2 regions of the Sporosarcina sp. SG10008 genome follow, and region 1 is predicted to be linked to the other one. Evidence: riboswitches for the same ligand, from Rfam matches in the RefSeq annotation. Region 1 holds a riboswitch; the other holds the start of a gene.
What was found. A riboswitch is a leader RNA that binds a small molecule or an ion and turns the genes downstream of it on or off. The one in region 1 is predicted to bind FMN.

Region 1 (11,025 bases):
ATAGTTACTCGTTAATGACTGCGCAGACTTTAACCCTTTAATATCTTCAAAGCTTGTCACATCTTTATTACTAGTATTTGTAATGAGGACTGCAGATGATGAAATGTACGGTTCCGAAAAGTCATATTTCTCAATACGGTCCTCACGAATCCCTACTTGGTTTGCAATCATATCGAAACGTTTAGAGTCAAGCCCTGCGAAAATCGCATCCCATTGCGTTTCTAGAAATACAGGCTCTACCCCGAGTCGTTTCGCTATTTCTCTTGCGATTTCAACGTCAAAACCTGTAAGTTCCCCTTTATCATCATGGAATGTAAATGGTGGATATGTTCCTTCTGTCCCGATTGTTAACTTGCCTTCATCCTGTATTTCAGCAAGTAAATCTTCCGTTTTCTTTCCTGAATCACTGTTTCCTTTAGACTCATCACTACCACTTGTATTTCCTTTATTAGCGTTTCCGCATGCAGCAAGTAAAATGATTGCTGTAAATAGTAGAATTACCCGTAAACTTAATTTCTTCATACCCATTCTCCTTAATTCATATTAACTTACTTGGTTATTAGCATCATACAACATTGTATGCACTTCGTCAAAAAATAGTTTCCTCAAAAAACCTTTCCTTTATTCTTTATACCTCGGAATTCTCAAAACTAACCACATTATTCACTCTACTACTACATTTCCTTAACTAACATGTACGCGAGTGTTGAAATATTAAAAAAGGCACAGTTTCCGGATAACCGAAAACTGTGCCTTCTATTTAACAACGATTATATCTGTTTCAACAAATTTGCCATCTCAATCGCTGCATTCCCTGCATCCCATCCTTTATTTCCAGCTTTCGTTCCAGCACGTTCAATTGCCTGTTCAATCGTATCTGTTGTCAAGACACCGAAAATAACCGGGATGCCTTCCTGCAGATTGATGGCCGCGACCCCTTTAGCCACTTCATTACACACATAGTCGAAATGCGGTGTTGCTCCGCGGATAACTGTTCCAAGTGTGATAACTGCATCGTACTTACCGGAAGCCGCCATCTTCTTCGCTATTAGCGGAATTTCATAGGCACCTGGCACCCAAGCAACCGCGATATCACTGTCGGCTACTCCGTGACGAAGCAATGCATCTTCCGCTCCGCTTAGTAATTTTCCTGTAATGAATTCATTGAACCTTGCTACCACGATTCCAACTTTAAGCCCTGTTCCAACTAAATGTCCTTCATAAATTGTTCTCATCATTATTCCCCCTCAATTATGCAATAAGTGTCCCATTTTATTTTTCTTTGTTTCCATATAAATTTTGTTCTCCACTTTAACAGGCATTTCGATTTGAATGCGCTCTGTTATTTCTAACCCGTGTCCTGCTATTCCAGCAATTTTACGCGGGTTGTTCGTCAGAAGATGAATCGACGTTAAACCGAGATCCCGCAGTATTTGTGCACCGATGCCGTAATCTCGAAGGTCATCTGGAAATCCTAATTTCTCATTGGCTTCAACAGTATCGTATCCTTCTTCCTGCAGCTTGTAGGCCTTCATTTTATTGACGAGACCTATTCCACGACCTTCCTGACGCATATAGAGTAAGACGCCTCTTCCGGCTTTTTCAATCTGCGCAAGTGCAGCTTGAAGTTGCGGACCACAATCACATCGACATGAGCCAAAGACATCGCCTGTCAAACATTCCGAATGAACGCGGACGAGTACATTTTCAGCATCTTCGATATCACCTTTTACCAAAGCAATATGTTCATGCCCTGTTTCTTTTTCAACGAAAGCGACTGCTTTAAAATCTCCAAAATCTGTTGGCAGACTAATATCTACAATGCGCTCAACAAGTTTTTCATTGATGCGACGATAAGCAATTAGTTCCTGAATTGTTAAGATAACAAGATCAAATCGTTCAGCTATCTCTTTCAACTGTGGACCTCTCGCCATTGTCCCATCGACGTTCATAATTTCACATATGACGCCGACCGGTTCTGCTCCCGCGAGCTTCGCGAGGTCTACAGCAGCTTCTGTATGACCAGAGCGCTTTAGGACGCCGCCAGACTTCGCTATTAGCGGAAATATATGTCCTGGTCTTCTAAAGTCTGTTGGACCTGCTTCAGTCCCTAGCATCCTTAATACTGTTTCCGACCGTTCAAATGCAGAGATTCCAGTATGACAATCCGCATGATCAATGCTAATTGTAAATGCAGTTCCGTGCACATCACTATTATTTTCTGTCATAAGTCCGAGTTCAAGCTGTCGCGATTTCTCTTCGTCTATCGGCACGCAAATCAATCCACGGCCTTCCGTCGCCATAAAGTTAATCATTTCGGGTGTAGCGAATTCACCAAGTGCAACAAAGTCACCTTCATTCTCTCGGTCTTCGTCGTCAACGACAATAATTGCTTTTCCTTTTTTTAGTTCTTCAATTGCTTTTTCTACGGTAGAGTACATCTGCTTTGCCCCCTTAACTGAGGAATCCACTGGCGATAAGGGTATCCATTGTTAAACCGCCAGTTGGATTCTCTTTGTCTGTAGTTATTAGCCGTTCTATATATTTCGCGAGCATATCGCATTCTACGTTCACTAGATCCCCAGCCCGTTTTCGGCCGATGATTGAGTCACCTTGCGTGACTGGAATTAATGAGATGATAAAACCAATACTCGTCACACCAAATACAGTAAGTGATGTTCCATCCACAGTTACTGAACCTTTTGGGATAAAATACTTCAATAATTTAGTTGCGATACTGATTTCCATATAGATTGCATTTTCTTTTTGTCTAACCGAAACAATTTCGCCAGTGCCATCGACATGTCCACTGACTATATGTCCGCCGAAACGACCATTCGCCGCCATCGCACGTTCTAAGTTAACTGGACTTCCCGTACGCAATGCTTGAAGCGTTGTCGCTTTAACAGTTTCAGGCATGACATCAGCTGTAAAATGATTGCTCGAGAAATCTGATACCGTCAAACAGACACCATTCACCGCCAGACTATCGCCTTTTTTAACATCGCTAAGCACTTTGCTACAACGGATTGATAGTTGCAATGAATTCGCTGCTGGCCTAACCGCTGAAACTGTTCCTACTTCTTCAATAATCCCAGTAAACAACTGCTGTCAATCCTCCTTCAGAAACCTGGCATGAAAGCTGATATCGTCCCCTATTTGTCGCACATCTAAAAAACGCAGGGATTCACCTTCTGCCATCAGGTTCCAAGTATCATTCACGAACAATGAAGAACCGTTGTCGATTAATTTCGGAGCCATATACAAATACAGTTCATCTGAGACCTTCATTGATGAAACTGAAATGAACTTTGCTACCGCTTTCAGCGAACAACGTCATGATTTCTTTATCAGCAAAACGTTTTAAACCTTCATTCAAAAAAGATACGTTTTCTAAAATCCTTTTAATTGAAACTAAAGGATGTTCAAAAAAAGTAGTTTCAGAATGTGTTGAATCGAGTGTGAAAATAACTGTTTCTACAGCGCCGTCTGTAACAACCTTCGCTGATTTGGCGTCCTGAGATGCTGGTCTAAAATAATTAGAATTGGGTTCTTTCCACCATGGGGCAAACGGGTGGTGAGGAAAGGGTTATCGTGAAGTACGGTTTGTACGTCTACCAAAATAGCATCATGGGTATGGCGGAGGTGATGGACATCGGTTCGTGATGCAGCCGAAGTAATCCATTTGCTGTTCCCGTTCTGCGTTGAAAGTCTACCGTTAAGAGGTGCGGTGGCTTTCAAGGTAACGTATGGTTTCCCGTATCTGATGAAATGAAAAAATGCTTGGTTTAACTGCTCTGCCTCTTCCTGCAAAATGCCGGTAATGACTTCAATCCCAGCAACTTTAAGAAGCCCGATTCCCGCTCCATTGACGGAGGGATTCGGATCGATAGACACAACAAAAACACGTTGAATTCCAGACGAAATAATGAGATCTGTACACGGGGGTGTTTTCCCAGTATGGGCACACGGTTCCAGTGTCACGTATAGATCCGCACCAATAGAATTCGTACCTGCCATTGCCAGCGCATGCACTTCAGCATGAGCTGTCCCAGCTTTCAAGTGCGCACCAGCCCCTAAAATCCGGCCGTCTTTCACACAAACAGCACCAACAAGTAGATTTGGCGAGGTTTGTCCTTGTGCACTACGCGCCAGTTCAAGAGCAAGTCTCATATAATGTTGAGGGTCCATTGGCATTCCCCCTTTCGTTTTTTGAAAGGGCAGAGCCTGCAAGCACAGCACGTATATCCAAACAACTTCTCCCATCCAGACTATAACTGTCGGTGCCGGAATTTCACCAGCTCCACCGCCTTCCAAGCAAGGAAGGACGGGTCACGGACTGACGAGCTATGCTCGATCACCGCCGGTAAGGAATTTCACCTTGCCCCGAAGAGTTTGTTTATACGTGCCGACTTAAAGTTATCATACTGCTGCCATAAAATCAAAAAAGACTCAGTCTGATTGAACAGAGCTGAGTCTTCTATATATGATGAAATAAGAATACCATTGCATTTGCAACATATAATAAACCCGGAAAACCACTGCGAATTGCAGCGTTCTTCCGGGTTCATTATCCTATTGCTCGCGTTTAAATAACACTGACATTCTATTACTTATTTCTTCAAGTCTTCAATTGAATTGATGTCCATATACTTCGGTACCACTAAACCAATCTTAACGCCTTCCATATTGACGCCAAGTTCTTCGAATTTACCTTCGAATTTATCAGCGTATGTTTTAGCTGTAATTGGCAACCAAGCTGCAAGTGATGCATCTGCACTACCGTCAGCTACCGCAGTCCATAGCGGGCCTAATTCAACTTGTGTCAATGTAACCTTAAAGCCCATTTCTTCCAGAACAAGTTTCATGACGTTATGGCTTGCGATTTCGCTGTCCCATGCTGCATAAGCCAGTTTAATTTTATCGCCGTCCACCTTCTCCACACCATTTGTCCATTCTGCCACTAACTCTTCGTTTGCATCGATCCAGTTTCGTGCCGCTATTTCTTCTTTTTCACCTTCTTGTATCGCTACCATAACTTCTCCCATATCTTCCTCAGTCCATTTGAACTGTGATAGGATTTTATGTGCTTCTGGTAAATCTTCTTGCAGACCAATTCTCCCGATTGTACGGATTTGTTCTTCTCCACCATACACACCTTTTGGATCTTCAAGGTATTTCAAATCGAATTTCATGAATTTCCAATGTGGTGTCCAGCCCGTTATGATGATTGGCTGTTCTTTGTCATATGCTTTTTTTAGTGAAGCTGTCATAGCTGCGCCTGAACCTGTTGTCAACTTCCAATCTTTAAGTTCATATTCTACCAGCGCTTTTTCAGTCGCCTCCATAATTCCTGCACCTGGATCGATACCCGTAATCTTATAGTCTACTGATTCGCCAACTGTTTTCGTGGAGTCTCCGTCTGCTTCATTCTTGTCACTGCCACATGCAGCAAGTCCAACTGCAAGTAGAGCAACTGCCCCAAGTCCCAATACTTTTTTTGATAATTTCATCGTCTAATTCCCCCTTATTTTTTCTTTCCTGCGCGTTTCGTGATGCAATAAATGATTGCTACGATCCGGTACCAATTGTGTAACAGCCATTGAAGCAATAACTACCATGAATAGGAAAGCACAATACTTCCATTTTACTTACCTTTTTGCCGTTCAATTTGTGTAGATACTGTTCATTCTGCATTCTCAGTTCGAAGCTTATATCATAAGAATCACACTCAATAAAACCCGGAAAACCGCTGCATATTACAGCGTTCTTCCGGGTTCATTGTCCTAGTTATTACGCTAGCTAATGCAAGTCTTATACTATTAGAAAAACGATTTACGTTTAAATAGAAGTAGAATTCTGTTGTTTATTTCTTCAAGTCTTCAATCGAATCGATGTCCATATATTGTGGTACAACAAGACCTACTTTGACACCTTCCATATTGATGCCAAGCTCTTCGAATTTACCTTCGAATTTATCAGCATATGTTTTATGTGTTAATGGCATCCAAGCTGCAAGCGATGCATCTGCACTACCGTCAGCAACTGCAGTCCATAATGGACCTGCTTCAACTTGTGTTAATGTCACTTTATAACCCATATCTTCTAAAACAAGTTTCATGACGTTATGACTAGCGATTTCACTGTCCCATGCAACGTAAGCAAGTTTGATCTTGTCGCCGTCCACTTTTTCAACGCCTTCAGTCCATACAGCCACTTTTTCTTCATTTGCTTCAACCCATTTTTGTGCTGCCGCGTCTTCTTTTTCACCTTCTTGAATAGCTACCATTATTTCTCCCATATCCTCTTCAGTCCAGTTGAACTTCGATAAGATTTGGTGCGCTTCTGGCAGATCTTCTGCTAATCCGATTCTTCCGATTGTACGGATCTGCTCTTCCCCACCGTACACACCTTTTGGATCTTCAAGATATTTCAAATCGTATTTCGCAAATTTCCAATGTGGTGTCCAACCTGTAACGATAATCGGTTGCTCTTTGTCATATGCTTTTTTCAGTGAAGCTGTCATTGCCGCACTTGAACCTGTTGTAAGATCCCAATCTGTAAGGTCATATTCTGTAAGCACTTTTTCAGTAGCTTCCATGATACCTGCACCTGGATCGATACCTGTAATCTTATAGTCTACTGATTCACCAACTGTTTTCGTGGAGTCTCCGTCTGCTTCATTCTTGTCACTGCCACATGCAGCAAGTCCGACTGCAAGCAGTGCAACCGCTCCAAGTCCTAATACTTTTTTTGTTAATTTCATAGTTTAGTTCCCCCTTGTTTTTTCTTTCCTGCGTGTTGCGTGATGCGATCTAAAATGATTGCTACGATAACGATGGACAATCCGGTTTCAAAACCGACACCCGTTTTCAGTTGTGTAACAGCTCGGTAAACTTCTTCACCAAGCCCTGGCGCACCAACCATCGATGCAATAACGACCATCGATAGGGAAAGCATAATACTTTGATTGACACCCGCCATAATTGTCGGTTTTGCAAGCGGAATTTGTACTTTGCTCAATCTCTGCCAAGTTGTAGAACCAAATGCTTCTGTCGCTTCGATTAAATCTTTCGGAACTTGTTCAATTCCAAGCATTGTCAAACGAATTGTTGGCGGCATTGAGAAGATAACAGATGCCACAACACCTGGGACGACCCCGATGTTAAAGAAGAATATAGCTGGCAATAAATAAACGAATGCCGGCATGGTTTGCATCAAATCCAATAAGGGATTGATAATTTTTCTTGCTGTCGCTTGTTGTGATCCCCAAATACCGACTGGAATACCGATAATCAGCGCGAAGAATACAGAGGTGAGTACGAGCGCTAGCATTTGCAGCATCGGGTACCAATAGCCCAAGTAATCGATGAACAGCAAGCCGAACAATGTAAATATGGCAATGCGGCGAGTAGATACGAACCACGCAAGCAAGGCAAATAACACGGCAAGTAAAATAGATGGCACGATATCGAGCAATTCCACTGATCCTTCAACTATTCCTTTGAGAAAATCTGAAATTCCGTCAAACACTGTACCGAAAGTAAGTACGAGCCAATCGACTCCATTGTCAATCCACTCCGCAAATGGCAAACGAGGTAAATATTTATCCATTTATCTTCGCCTCCGTATCCGTTTGTTCATCGGAATCGAAAGTTCCGTTATTATTGATAAACTGATTATCACCTGATAATGCACCAATCAATGCACCACGAATAATAATTCCCTGAAGCTTGTTATTTTCATCAACGACAGCAACCGGAATAACCGCTGTCGATACGATATCGAACAGATCGATTAGTACGGTATCCAGAAGAATCATCGGAAGGTCGGTAATCATTATTTCTTCAAGTGTCTTCCCTGTTTCAATAGCCGAACTCGCATCTTGAGCCGTGACCGCACCTAAAAGACGCTTTGCTTTATCGACAACGTAAATTGAAGATATCCCAAGTTGTTTCATCATTCGAAGAGCTACTCTCGCTCCACGGTCGATTTGAACTGTCTCTGCTTTTTTCATAATATGTCCCGCTGTCAATACTTTAGATAGATCCACATCTTCAACAAAGCGTTCTACATATTCATTTGACGGACTCATCAATATCTCTTCGGGCGTACCCACTTGAACAATTTCCCCGTCTTTCATCAATGCAATGCGGTCGCCTATACGTAGTGCCTCATCTAAGTCATGCGTAATAAAAATAATTGTTTTCCCCATATCATTATGAAGTTGCAATAATTCGTCTTGCATATCTTTGCGGATTAACGGATCAAGCGCACTGAATGCTTCGTCCATCAGCAAAATATCTGGTCCATTAGCTAGCGCTCTCGCTAAACCAACACGCTGTTGCATGCCTCCGCTCAACTGGCTAGGGAATTGATCTTCATATCCTGCAAGTCCGACTAGTCCTAAGGATTCTTTCGCTTTGACTTGACGTTCTGCCTTCGCTACTCCTTGGATTTCTAAGCCATATTCCGCGTTTTCAAGAATCGTCTTGTGGGGAAAGAGTGCGAAGTTTTGAAATACCATTCCAATTTTCTTACGCCTTACATTACGGAGTTGTTCTTTATTCATCCCGACGATGTCCTCACCGTCTAGCAGGATATTGCCCATTGTTGGGTCAATCAGCCTATTCAGTAATCTAACAAGCGTTGATTTTCCGCTACCTGACAATCCCATAATGACGAATATTTCACCATCATACACATCGAATGATGCATTTTTCACCCCGACTGTTGCGCCGGTCGCTTTCAAAATCTCACCTTTTGTTTTTCCTTCTTTTAGAAGCTGGGAAGCCCGCTTCGCATTTTTACCGAAAATCTTTGTGGTGTTTATCACTTCGATTTTCTTACTGGCAATCTGATCACTCATACATACACTCCTTATATTTTAAAAACTGACGAATGTCTTCTAGTATAGCTGTCTTTTTTTTGCATTACAACCGTTTTCTCAATTTAAATGGTTTGTACAGAAAAAACTGTACGAACTTTTATTGCTACGAATTGCTTTTTAAGATAGGATATAATACGCTATAAGAAATGAGCTGGATCGGTTAATAAATGCCGGTTATAGTGGAGGGAAGACGTTGTATGAACGGTAATGAAAAACTTGAAAAAGCTCGTGAGCGGATTATTGAATCCATCGCACAAAATATACATCTTTATGGTCTTACACCTTCTGCTGGAAGACAGTATGGCACGATGTTTTTTCATAATGAGCCGTTAACATTGGATGACATGACAGAAGAACTCGGGATGAGCAAAACGAGCATGAGCACATCTGTCAGAGCACTATCCGATTTGAAGTTAGTGGAACGTGCTTGGAAAAGAGGGGTCCGAAAAGACCTTTATCAAGTGAAGGATGATTGGTATCAAAGCTTTATCGACCTATTTTCAATAAAGTGGAGAAGATCTGTTTCCTTTCATTCAGCTGCAATAAGAAGATCTTTGGCTGAACTGGAAGGACTTGTGAACGATCCCGCGATAGATGATGAATTGAGAGAAGAAGTAACTATAGATATTGAAAAATTACTATACCTACGAGATTATTACGATTGGCTTGATCGTCTTGTTGATGCTTTTGAAGATCATGATATTTTTAATCTCGTGCCAATTAAAAAGCCTGAACAGGATACGCCAAATAAGTGAACACAAGAAAAGCGGAAGGCGCCTTCTAGACGCGACAGGCATAAGTCGATCCAGCGACGTGGCGCTCTTTGCCACATAGCTGGATTGCTTTCAAGGAACCTAGCCTAAGTACGCCGCGTCCTGCGGCAATGGCTAGGTGACCCACATCCTGTGGGCCTCCGAGCGGCTGGCGCCTGGAGCTAGACACTATTATAAGTCAAAAAAATGTATACTTTCTTATCTTTTAAGAAAAGCAGAAGCGCCTTGGTAGACATGAAAAAGACGGCAATACACATAACTGTGTATTGCCGTCTTTTTGACTAGTAAAGAAGTGTCACTTTATATAAAGGACCACATGATTACATGCATAATCTTTGCTAAAAGTAAGCAAGGAACAACATTGTACAACGTGAAAGAGTGCCCGAAATTGCATCTTCGGGCACTTACAATCTCTATACAAAGTCATCTATTCGCTTCTTTAAAACATAACTGCATTTTTCACTTGAACATTGTAGGTACGCGACAGGCAACTATTCTCAACAAGATTAATGGAAAGAGCGTGACCAGAAGTGACGCATGCCCCTCGGTAAAACTGTCGTGATTATTTCGCCGAAAGCGAGCCGGAAATGGTCCAGTGAAAATGGATTTCCCAAGCCTTACTCAACGGTGTTTTATACAAATAAATGGTTAATCAACAGACGTGTCTTCTTAACTGTCTATCACATTTTTTTAATACGATTGTATCCTTTTTCCCCATATGGCTGTAACTCTTCTACCCACTTATCCAACTGCTTCTCAAGGATTTTACTTTTACTAATCCCCTGCCAATCCTTTTCATCTATCGTTTCAAGTATTTCAATTTCAAAATTGTCTTTTCCATGTTCATCCCAATCGGTTTGTAGTTCTTTATTTTTATGCCCACCGGTAGTTAACATGAATTTTAATCCGTTCAATGTTTTGAAATTCGGTGTCGAATTTACAAAAAGCTTCCCGTTCTTTACATTCTTGATTTGAAATATTCCATAACTCGGTTTATCTTCTTTCGCCTTCAATTTCATTTCTTTTTTAAAATCCATTTCATCGACATCTCCTTTTTCTAGACTTTGCACAAGGCGATATGCACTTCCTTCAGCATTACGCGTTAACACATCACGGTCGACCATCTCCCGCCGTAACAGCATATAATCTTCGAAGATCGTCACCAAAATTGCATTGACTTCACCTTCTGAATACACTTTATTCGGTTTGAAGAGCAACGCAATTTCTGCTAGCAGGCGATTTTTTTCTTGCTCTTTCATACGTAGTGTTTTCAAACGCCCATCCTCCTCAGAGAAATAGCGCGCTAATTCTGTTGAAGGTTCAAATGATTTCTCATTCGGCTTATCGATATTCGGTTCATCT
Region 2 (11,025 bases), 1.4 Mb from region 1:
ATCGGCTGTCGTTCAGTCTTCTCTTTCCGAATATACTCGGAAGCATCCAGACCAACGATGCCCGCATTATCTTTTGCAATCTTTAAATGGATTACATCTGAAAATACTTTCGCTCCATATTCCGGTTCTACTCTGACAAATACCATATGCCAAGCCGTATTATTTTCCCTTGCTTCCTCGTAAACAAGGTCCTTATAACCTGCATCTTTTAAAAACGTCTCTGCTTTCTTTTTAAGTTCGTCAAACGGCTGAATCTCCTTGCCAAATGGCCTTTCTGTAAGGAATGAAAGGACATGCCCCCCTTTTTCCGTGATATCAATATAACCGACTGACTCAGCTTCGGCAAAACGAATGTGATAAAACGGATAAGGTGAGCCTGGTTGACTCATTTCTACACCGATAGTCTCATTAGATAGGTGTGGAAAAAGTTTTTTGAACTCAGCTATGGCCTCTTCACGAGTCACTTCAGGATCCGCAATATTTTTCAAATCTTTTTTCTTCATAGAATCCGACTCACTTGCTGTCAGTGGGAAATCACTCTCCGTATACTGTTTAACACTAGTACCCATAGCGGTCCAATCATGGCCTGAATCAGCAACATCCAATCTCTGTTTCCAACCGTCTATCGATAAATTCCCACTTACCATGCCCGCAGTTGCCACTTGCCACTCATCCGCCATTGAGCGAAGGTTCTTAGAAGCCAGCTCCATAACCCGGTGATATTCGACGTTATCGGCTACACGAGTTGCTTCCTTGGCATAATTACCAAGACGTCCAAGATAATTCAACCACGATGTTGAAAAGCTTGGATCCATCGGTAATGAAGAAACAGAGTTTTTAATATCGGATGACAGACGCCAAATGTCATCTCGCGCTTTTGAGGATCCATCCGCCTCATTAAATAATAAAGTCTTTTTCACCGCATTATCCAATTCTTCCAGTTTCTCCGATGCATCTGTCATTTTACTGGCGTATTGTCCACTTAGTGCGATAGATAATTGTTCATTTTCAGCTGCTTTACCGTAAGAAAAGATTGAAAGTGCTGCTATTGAGTACACTAATACAAAAATCATTTTTTTCATATTTCGGCAAAATATCGCCGGAAACTTTCGTTGTTTCCGGAAAATTCCGCCTCCCCTCCTTTATCACTAGTTTTCAATACTTTTCCGTATTGATTAATTGGCAAATATATGCAAACCAATTTTTTTAATTTGAGGTCGTGACCAAATCCACTTGCTCGTCGCTGTAATTGGATTGAAGTAGTAAATTGCATTTTCGGAAGGATCCCATCCATTAATAGCATCGAGAACGGCTTCTTTTGCCCGTTCGTTCGGTGTTAGCCAAATTTGCCCGTCAGCGACCGCTGTGAAAGCAAGCGGTTGAAAGATGACACCGCCAACTGTATCTGGAAAATCTGGATGTTCAACCCGGTTCAATATGACTGCAGCTACTGCAACTTGCCCTTCGTACGGTTCTCCTCTTGCCTCACCATAGACAGCATTCGCCATCAGCTTAAGATCCTGATCCGAATATTTTGCTGGCAATTGGATATTTTCCGTTTTACCCGCTCCTTGACCTACCTGAGATGCAAGCGGTTTACTTCCGTAATACGTGAACTTATTCCCTTTATTCAAATTATCTTTTACGAACTTCTCATCATACTGTGATGCATCCACCAATTTTTTCCGAGTCTTCAATCCTGCAATTCCGTCTACCGGAAGTCCATACTTCTCTTGGAAATTGCGCAATGCCCAATAGGTTCCATAGCCAAATGTTCCATCAATCGTCCCAGTGTAATAACCAATATACTGAAGTCTCGACTGCAGCTCGATTACATCATCTCCAAATGCGCCGCGTGCGACATTTTGGGAACTGAATGCTTTTATTTGGACAGGTGAGGTTGCATAAGCACATCCAAGGAGCAAGATGATTGTTATCATACGGATGACCAGTTTTTTCACTTTCATTCCTCCTTTTTCTATAGTTTGTCCAAAATCAGCAATATTATTAACAAATAAAAAATGATCCAGCTAAAGCTGAATCATTTTGTGTTTGTTCGTGCTTTGCGTCTGAATTGCTGCATTGCGAACGTATGTGCATATTTAACTCTAGTTAAGCCAAACCACCAAAGAAACAGCATGAAAGGAATAATCAGATAGAGCCAGAGATTATCTACAGCGAGGATGCCATTATAGATGAAGTGAAGACTATATGGGGCAAGGAATGCTAGAAACAAATACATATTGATGTTTGATTCTACTGCAAATTTTGCTCGGCCAAAATAATAGCCCATTACTACACCGAATAGTGCATGACTGGAAACCGGCAATAAAGCCCGAAGAAATGCGGTGTCCGCTCCAAATGTAAGTAGATAAATAATATTTTCAACCGTCGCAAAACCTAATGACACGCTGGCACCATATAAGATCCCATCGTATGCATCTTCAAATTCAACATGCCTATAAATGGCAAGCAACAGGATGAGCCATTTAAAGAACTCCTCAAGTCCACTTGTAAAAATAACATTCCGGATGAAAAAGTGGGAGAAGATGTTTTCCTCTTCAAATACGTGTTGGATAAACATTATCGGAAAAGTCATGATAGCGCCGTATATGAATGTATGAAATAATGTAAGTGATGGTTCTTTCGCAATCTGTTTTCTCAAATAAAAATAGCTAAAGAGCGCCAATCCCGGCGCAATCGCTACAGTGAACAATATGAACATCGGCCGGCCCCCATTTTGCTTTATTATACCATGATTTCCCTTAAACAGGAGGAACTACTATGAAGAAAAACATTCTGCTTGTTCATACAGGCGGTACGATCTCAATGGAACTGGATACCAAAACCGGCGGAGTAATGTTAAGTGCTGCAAATCCTCTCGCATTAGAAATAGACAACATCCAGCAATTCGCCAACATAACAGAAGTGGAAGCTTTTAATTTACCTTCTCCACATATTACACCAGCACGAATGCTTGAACTCGAAGAGCTGATCTCCCGTCTGACGGAGAATAATTCCTTTGATGGTATTGTCATTACACATGGCACAGACACGCTTGAAGAGACAGCGTATTTCCTTGAACTCTCAACAAATTTCAATATCCCAATTGTATTGACGGGTGCAATGCGTTCTTCCAATGAAATTGGATCGGACGGCGTCTATAACCTGATGTCAGCTGTCAGAGTTGCCGCAGCAGACGACGCAAACGATAAAGGGGTACTCGTCGTACTTAATGATGAAATCCACACAGCGACGAATGTGACGAAAACACATAGCAGCAGTGTCTCTACTTTTCAAAGTCCGCAATATGGACCCATCGGCATTGTAACGAAGTCAGCCATTCATTTCCACCATGCACCATTATCAAGAACCTATCTCCCTGTCGTGTCCATCAACAAAAAAGTAGCCATGTTTAAAATCTATGCGGGAATGGAATCCGACTTGCTTGTTTCGATATCTTCTCTTGGCTATGACGGTGTCGTACTTGAAGGACTAGGACAAGGGAACGTCCCACCTGATGTGGTCGGCGGAATCAGACGTCTACTTTCTGAAGGTCTTCCAGTCATCCTAGTTTCCCGATGCTTCAATGGGATTGCACAGGATATTTATGCGTATGAAGGCGGAGGTAAGATGCTGAAAGATATGGGTGTGCGCTTTGAACACGGGCTCAGTGGCCAGAAAGCACGCTTAAAACTATTACTCGAACTTTGTACGAAGTAAAATTGTTGTAGATGTAAATGTCAAAAAGCTGCCCTTCAACCTGTTTTCCTAGATTGAAGGGTAGCTTTTATTTTATACTATTTTGTTTTGCATCAATCGTACGCGCAATTATTTCACCATGAAACTTACCATTTTCGATGAAAATCTCATTGGCATTATTCCCCGCAGCAATAACACCTGCAATAAAGAGCCCTTCGACATTCGTTTCCATTGTTTCTTCGTCAAAAGAAGGGCGACCGCTTTCTTCTTCAATCGAAATACCAACCTTTTTTAGGAAAGTGTGATCGGGATGATAGCCAATCATTGCGAAGACATAATCATTTTCAATGTCAAACAATTCCCCTGCGATATCAATCGTGACGGAAACATCCGTGATTTTGACAACATCCGCATTAAAATGCATAGCAATTTCACCACTACGAACAAGGCTATCGAAACCAGGTAAAATCCAGGGCTTAACACTTGGTGAATAATCGGAACCGCGGTAAACAACTGAAACCAGTGCCCCAGCACGTTCCAATTCGAGAGCAGCATCGATGGAAGAGTTCTTCCCTCCAATTACAACCACTTTTTTTCTGAAGTAAGGATGTGCCTCTTCAAAATAGTGGAAGACATTCGGGAGGTCCTCCCCTTCAATACCGAGATGATTTGGATTGTCGTAGTAGCCAGTCGCGATTACCACATTAGTTGCTAAATACTCGTCTTTATCCGTCAAAACATGGAATCCCGTACTTATTTTCGCAACATCAACTACCTTTTCAAAACTATTGATAGGAATTTCTTTCAGTTCCGCAACTTTCCGGTAATAAACAAGTGCGTCATTCCGCTTTGGTCTATCTATAGCCGTTATAAATGGAATATCCCCTATAGACAACTTCATACTTGAACTGAAAAACGTCTGATGCGTCGGATAATGATAAATCGAATTGACTATATTGCCCTTTTCGATAACAAGAACATCCAGTCCCTGTTTTTGCAGTTCTATTGCTGCTGACAGGCCACATGGACCTCCCCCTACCACTATTACATCTTTTTGTATCATTTTATTTAATACACTCCTTTAGTACACTTCTCCATAATTTATGACGATGACGTGACATTCAGGCGCCGCACCAAGCCTCAGTGGCAACGTAGACGTGCCGTATCCATTACTGATTAGCTTCGCTCTACCCTTCTTCAATCGGAACGATCCTTTTTCCTGTAGACCGTATTTCCCGATTCGAATTTGTCCGCCATGTGTGTGCCCCGCAAGCATCAATCGAGGCTCATATAACTGCTCCACTTTCCTAAAAAGCGAAGGCGTATGCGTGACCAAAATAACATTGTCATACTGACTGACAACACGGAGGGTCGAGTCAATATCGACATTACGACTTGACGGATCGTCCGTTCCAGCTATACCCCAACGCGGATGTCCAGGAATAACACTACTTTCGTTGTCAAGGATTTTCCCGCCATAACGAGTAATAATCTCTCGCATTTCTTCTTCTCCAACTTCACGGTCATTATTACCCCAAACATAAAATAACGGTCCCAATTGCGCTAACTTACGGATATTTTCAGCTATCCGTACTAGTGGTACTCCTCTTTCAGCTAGATCACCGCCAATGATAACAATATCGATATCATGGGCAGATTGAACTTTCGCTAGCAATTTATCATCGATTTTACGCCGATGGATATCTGAAATGAAAAATACCGACATTTTTTTGTCAGCCTGACTATCAGACGCGACATTCATATTATGGTAAATAACATTCCGTCTTCTAGCACTCATAAACATATATATTAAAAATCCAATCATCAGCGAAACAGATGACCATATCATTTTATTAACCGTAATCATGCCCACCTTTCATATGATAAGCGCAAAGTGCCGTGTAGATGCGACAGGCACAGGGCGGACCGGCGAAGCGGCATTCTTTTGCCGATTAGCCGGGTTCACTTATGACCCGAACGTCTGGCGCTTGGAGCTTGACACAGTTCCGTGTCAAAAAACCCAGATTTCCCTATTATCATAAGAAAAAGGCAAAGAATCTATACTTCGCCTTTTTCATACTGCTATTCCTCAAGGAATGACAAGTCTCTGTCCAACCCCAATTTCATTCGATGTTAAGCCGTTTGCGCTTTTGATTTTTTCGACGCCTCCACCGTTACCATAATATTTCAAAGAAATACGATAAAGGTTTTCATTACTACCAACCGTATGCGTTTTTGCTACTGGTTTAGACTCCGGTTTTACTTCCGGTTTCTTCTCCGGCTTCGTTTCTACTTTTACTTCTGGTTTCTTTTCTGGTGTTGGATTGACATTCACTACTGGTTTAGATACTGGCTTCTCCTCAACTTTTGCTTCAGCTTCAGTTTTCACAGCACTCTTTTCGTCCTCATTACTAGTTGCTTTTTTTTCATCGTCTTTATCAGCATCAGCAGTTTTTTCAACTGGCTTTTCACTGTTCATTTCAAAGAGCGTGCCGGTTTCCCCACCTTTTGCTGACGTACGATCACCCGGAGTATAAAAATCGGAAATAATATACACTAAAATGAGTACCGGAATAAGTGTGAATAACCCAAGAATAACATTAATCATCGTATGGCTGGATTTCTTTTTAGGTTTACGACCTTTCCTATGCAATTCGCTACGCGATGGAAGCTTGCTAACCTCATGACCATCGTCTAGACCGATTTCCTTCCTGTGCTCTTCAAAGTCAGTCTTATAATCATCATTTTTCATCGCTACATTCTCCTATCACATCGTGCTATTCTTTCATTATGACGAATTTTGTCGTAAAAATCAAATACACCTTGCTGTATTTGCACCAACAGGATATTGGTTACTCAGAGGGGCGATTGAACTGCAACTTTCCTTGTTCCACGAGTCATCAGGCATAGTTCTTCAGAATGAAGTTAAATGGACAACGGATCTGTTATCCAAGAAGCCCCGTCAACCTTTCCTCCCAATCCACCATTCGTTTATCCAACACGATTGTTTTTTGTACATCAAGCTTTAGACCATCCGCTGTTCCACAAACCGAACAGCAAAACTTCGGTTTCATTCCACATGCCTCGCCGAAAAAACCTAAAATCTCTTCCCGAATACATCTTTCAGAATGAACTAATCGAAGCATCGTCTGTAGTTGCGCTTCTTTTTCACGTATCAATTCAGACATACGAATAATGACATCTTCAATCGGCATCCGTTCGATGTAGTAGTCTATGACACGTTTTCCTGTTTCGCTAATCCGTGCCAGTTCAGCTGCTTCAGCAGGCGGATAGTTCTCTACGAGAAGACTTTTATAGTGCTTGATTTCCCATTCTTGAGGGAGATCGTCTTGGATAATGAAACGCGTTCTTCCTTCGTCATCGGACGAAAAAAGTAACGTCGCTGCCGCTAAATCACCATCACGTCCCGCACGCCCCACTTCCTGAATGTAACTTGCGATAGCTTGAGGTACATGTTCATGGATCACTTGACGGATATCGTCTTTATGTATACCCATTCCAAACGCATTTGTAGCACATATCCAGCTAATTTCACCAGTGATAAATTGTTCCTGAATGAACGCTCGATCTTCTTGCTCTTTGCCGGCGTGATAAGATGCCACAGAAACACCCTCCAGCTGAAGAAGCTGAGATAGTTCATCAGCCCGCTTTCGCGATGCCACATAAATGATTCCAGGACCCGCCGTCGTTACTATACGATTCTTAATCCACTCCGTTTTCATCATCCCATTATCAACTTTGACAATTGAATAAGAAATATTAGGGCGGTCCAACGAATGTTGATGAATTGCAGGCATTTGAAGTTGCAGATACCTGCAAATATCAGCCTTTACTTTATCATCGGCCGTTGCGGTAAGAGCCAAAATACCTGGTCGATTCAATCCTTCAAAAAATTCTCCTAGCCTCAAATATTCTGGTCTAAAATCAAATCCCCATTGAGAAATACAATGAGCCTCATCAACAACAATTAACGACAACTGAATGTTACGAAAATGAGCAGTCACATTTTTTTGCAACAACATTTCAGGTGATATAAAAATGAATTTATAGCTGCCTAATTCCCCCATTATTCTGTTTTTCTCCGAATAAGAAAGAAATGAGTTTAACGCAACAACCCTTTTTTCACCGTTCCTTTTCATGATTGCCACCTGGTCTTCCATCAACGCAACGAGTGGTGAAACGATTAAGACAGTACCTTCAAGTACATAGGCAGGTAATTGGTAGCAAAGTGACTTCCCTATACCTGTAGGTAAAATTGCAATCGTGTCCTTGCCCGCAATCACATCTCGAATGACATCTTCTTGTCCTGCCCTGAATTGATCAAAACCGAATCTCTCTTTTAATAATTTGTGAATAGCCATTAGTTGCCCCCTCCCGTCCGCGCACCTAAGATGAGACGAAGTTGAAAATAGGAAAGCGTTTCGAATTCAGATTTCAGCAAGCGAAGTCTACGGGTTCCAATTTCCTTCACTTTTCCAGCTACTGCTTCTGCATCTTCCTCAGAAACAAACTGTGTTAGCGGAAATTCTGTATCATTAATAGACATTTCTACAAAATGATCTTCAATTGTACTCTGTTTCAAGTTGCGCGCCATCGCAATTTCTTCAAGAGAAAAGCCACAATCAAAAAGTTGCTTCGTTTTTACAGAGGAATCCGTCAAATATGTCGAAACCTTGACGCTTTCAGCTATTTTTCGCAAAAAAGGCAAATCAGGAGACAGAATAATGACAGCAAGCATCATATGTAGACCTTCTATAAATAGTAGACGGATATCGAATGGATTTAGTTTCAAATTATCTGCTAACTGATCCCATGTCCAGCCTGTCAGTCCGAAACCACTTAAGCGATGAGTGATAATTGTTTTTTGTCTTTCATCCATTTCACTTCGAGTAATACATAGCCGAATTTCTTCGCTGACGCCTTTAGCAAATACTGGATCACTGATTCGCTGATTATGTAGTAGCATTTTAACAAAAGTTTGAATATCACGGTCTTTTTGAGCGGGCATAAACGATTTTTCCTTTGCTTTGAAATTCGAAACCGTCTGCACAACAAGCGATAACCTTCCGAAAAAAATCATTTCCCTTCCTCTATAATCCCAGCCGTTAAATCGGTAGGACGGTAATTTGCCAACTTCCACGCGACCTTGCTCCGTCAGTTTGACGAAAGAATCATCCATTGTTGAGATGAAACCCCTATCACTTAACTGTTTAGCCGCCTCATCGAATCGTTCAGCTGTCAGTTTTGGTACAATACCAAAGAATTCCTTCAAACCGTAGTATTCAACATCTTGCAGTGTTTGTCCCGATCGTTTGCCGCGTAATAGGTGAAGTCCCGCATAGATTGTTCGTTCACCGTCTATTCTGCCTATGATGGTTAATAGTATTGAAGATAGTTTCATTTTGAATTCCTCCGATTAACAAATGTTTTTTGTTGAAAACTCTTGTCAACATCATTAGAATGAAAGGTGAAGTAAATTGTTTGTACGGAGAAAAGAGGAGAGAAAGACTATGCCTAAATATACAATCGTTGATCAGGATACATGTATAGCGTGTGGTGCGTGTGGAGCTGCTGCCCCGGATATATACGATTATGATGATGAAGGAATTGCTTATGTTATCCTCGATGATAACATGGGAACAGCTGAAGTTCCAGAAGAACTGATGGAAGACCTAGAAGACGCTTTCGATGGCTGTCCAACCGATTCTATCAAAACCGCCGACGCACCATTTGATGGCGATGCACTTAAATACGAAGATTAACTAGGCAAGCGCTGTCGATAACAGAAGTCGCTTTAAAACTACGACAACCTGTCGTGAGGGTTCCCAGACAGACGTTACTCTACAATAGTGTTAAAGACACGTGAGTGGCTCTACCAATTGGCTGAGAGACCACTGTCACGAAGCTAGATAAATCGAACGTGGAAAGGTCGTCCTGGAAAATCCCGGGACGACCTTTTTTTATATTATGAAGTTAATTGGGTACGCTGTTGTGCAATCCATTTTTTCATACTCTTGAAAAGCAGCATGGAAATAATCATTAGCATAATTCCCTTGATCAAGTTAAATGGTAGAACTCCTAAAACAATAAAAGTAGCTAACTCATTCCCTGCCATGGCTGGGAAATTCATGAAATACGTATACATTGGTAAAAACAGTAGGTAATTCAAGACACTCATGCCAATAGCCATCGAGACAGTTCCAGCAATGAGGCCTCCCGCTAGACCAATAGATGTTTTAAATTTATTAAAGATAAAATAAATCGGCATTATGAAAAGCACGCCTGTTGCAAAGTTTGCAATTTCACCAACAGGAACACCTGTCGGGCTACCTGACATGAACCAGTGCATTATATTTTTAAGCAGTTCGACCGCAATACCTGCTACAGGTCCCATCGTCATTATTGCCAAAACCGCTGGAATCTCACTGAAATCAATTTTCAGGAATCCAGGTAGTGCAGGTAGTGGGAAGTTAAACTGCATCAAAACAGTTGCAATACTCCCTAACATCGCGATGAGAATCATCTTTCGCAACTTTTTGTTATTCATTTGTTCCTCTCTCCTTTTGCGATTCACTTCAAAAGAGGAAAGGCCGTTCCATCTTGTATATGTCGACAAAAAATCCCAAAAGCAAATAAGCTCGAGGGATTTGAAAGGTATACTCAAATAGAGAGTAGAAAAGAGACTATTTCTTTCTCTTTTAACCCACATTTAAATAAGCACCTCTTTTTGTAGACAACACAAAAAGATGGCCGCACCTTCACCTTCTCCCATCCAGACTATACTGTCGGCTCCGGAATTACACCGGTATCAGCTGTTAAGCTCGCGGGCTTGGAAAGTGACTTTCCTTTACCGCCGGTCGGGAATTACACCCTGCCCCGAAGATGAATCAATATTTTGTTACAACCTTATTGTATACAAAAAAAAGACCTTTGTAAACAAGGCTGTTTACAAAGGTCTTTCTATTTACTTCAATATAAGTGGAAGTGGATTAGATCCAACCGGTACCGGTAAAGGCTGGCTGAAGTTAAAACCGTTCCATTCTTCTTGAACGACATTTTCGAATTGAAGCTGTTCACCAAAATCAGCTGCTGTCAGGAGCATGCCCTCAACCATTTGCATCGCTTTTTCCGGCTCCATCGCGTCCAAATCCAGTGGTTGTGTGAATTTGATGGTCGTCAATTTGTCATCTGCCTTTACTTCAAAATTTAAAGTACTTGGAATGACTGGCTTGAAAACATCATTCGGCTTCACTTTCATCTGCTGTAATGCCTCGTTCAACGATGGCTGCGGTTGGGAAAAGT

Region 2: another riboswitch for FMN. It lies ahead of ACGLYD_RS10385 (ECF transporter S component); the one in region 1 lies ahead of ribD (bifunctional diaminohydroxyphosphoribosylaminopyrimidine deaminase/5-amino-6-(5-phosphoribosylamino)uracil reductase RibD).

Annotation. Positions count from the first base shown of each region.
Region 1 covers NZ_CP172607.1:751,599-762,623, reverse strand. Annotated here, with positions in the region: gene ACGLYD_RS03830 (amino acid ABC transporter substrate-binding protein) at 1-522, opposite strand, end outside; gene ribE (6,7-dimethyl-8-ribityllumazine synthase) at 771-1,235, opposite strand; gene ACGLYD_RS03820 (bifunctional 3,4-dihydroxy-2-butanone-4-phosphate synthase/GTP cyclohydrolase II) at 1,248-2,441, opposite strand; gene ribE (riboflavin synthase) at 2,455-3,105, opposite strand; gene ribD (bifunctional diaminohydroxyphosphoribosylaminopyrimidine deaminase/5-amino-6-(5-phosphoribosylamino)uracil reductase RibD) at 3,478-4,191, opposite strand; FMN riboswitch at 4,251-4,398, opposite strand; gene ACGLYD_RS03805 (glycine betaine ABC transporter substrate-binding protein) at 4,614-5,513, opposite strand; gene ACGLYD_RS03800 (glycine betaine ABC transporter substrate-binding protein) at 5,867-6,766, opposite strand; gene ACGLYD_RS03795 (proline/glycine betaine ABC transporter permease) at 6,763-7,614, opposite strand; gene ACGLYD_RS03790 (glycine betaine/L-proline ABC transporter ATP-binding protein) at 7,607-8,869, opposite strand; gene ACGLYD_RS03785 (GbsR/MarR family transcriptional regulator) at 9,088-9,645, shown strand; gene ACGLYD_RS03780 (DUF2087 domain-containing protein) at 10,344-11,025, opposite strand, start outside.
Region 2 covers NZ_CP172607.1:2,126,343-2,137,367, forward strand. Annotated here, with positions in the region: gene ACGLYD_RS10335 (PepSY1/2 domain-containing protein) at 1-1,073, opposite strand, end outside; gene sleB (spore cortex-lytic enzyme) at 1,176-1,940, opposite strand; gene prsW (glutamic-type intramembrane protease PrsW) at 2,042-2,725, opposite strand; gene ACGLYD_RS10350 (asparaginase) at 2,785-3,723, shown strand; gene ACGLYD_RS10355 (YpdA family putative bacillithiol disulfide reductase) at 3,791-4,765, opposite strand; gene ACGLYD_RS10360 (metallophosphoesterase) at 4,784-5,569, opposite strand; gene ACGLYD_RS10365 (LysM peptidoglycan-binding domain-containing protein) at 5,792-6,454, opposite strand; gene ACGLYD_RS10370 (ATP-dependent DNA helicase RecQ) at 6,648-8,084, opposite strand; gene ACGLYD_RS10375 (helix-turn-helix domain-containing protein) at 8,084-9,124, opposite strand; gene ACGLYD_RS10380 (ferredoxin) at 9,234-9,485, shown strand; gene ACGLYD_RS10385 (ECF transporter S component) at 9,689-10,270, opposite strand; FMN riboswitch at 10,480-10,611, opposite strand; gene ACGLYD_RS10390 (hypothetical protein) at 10,688-11,025, opposite strand, start outside.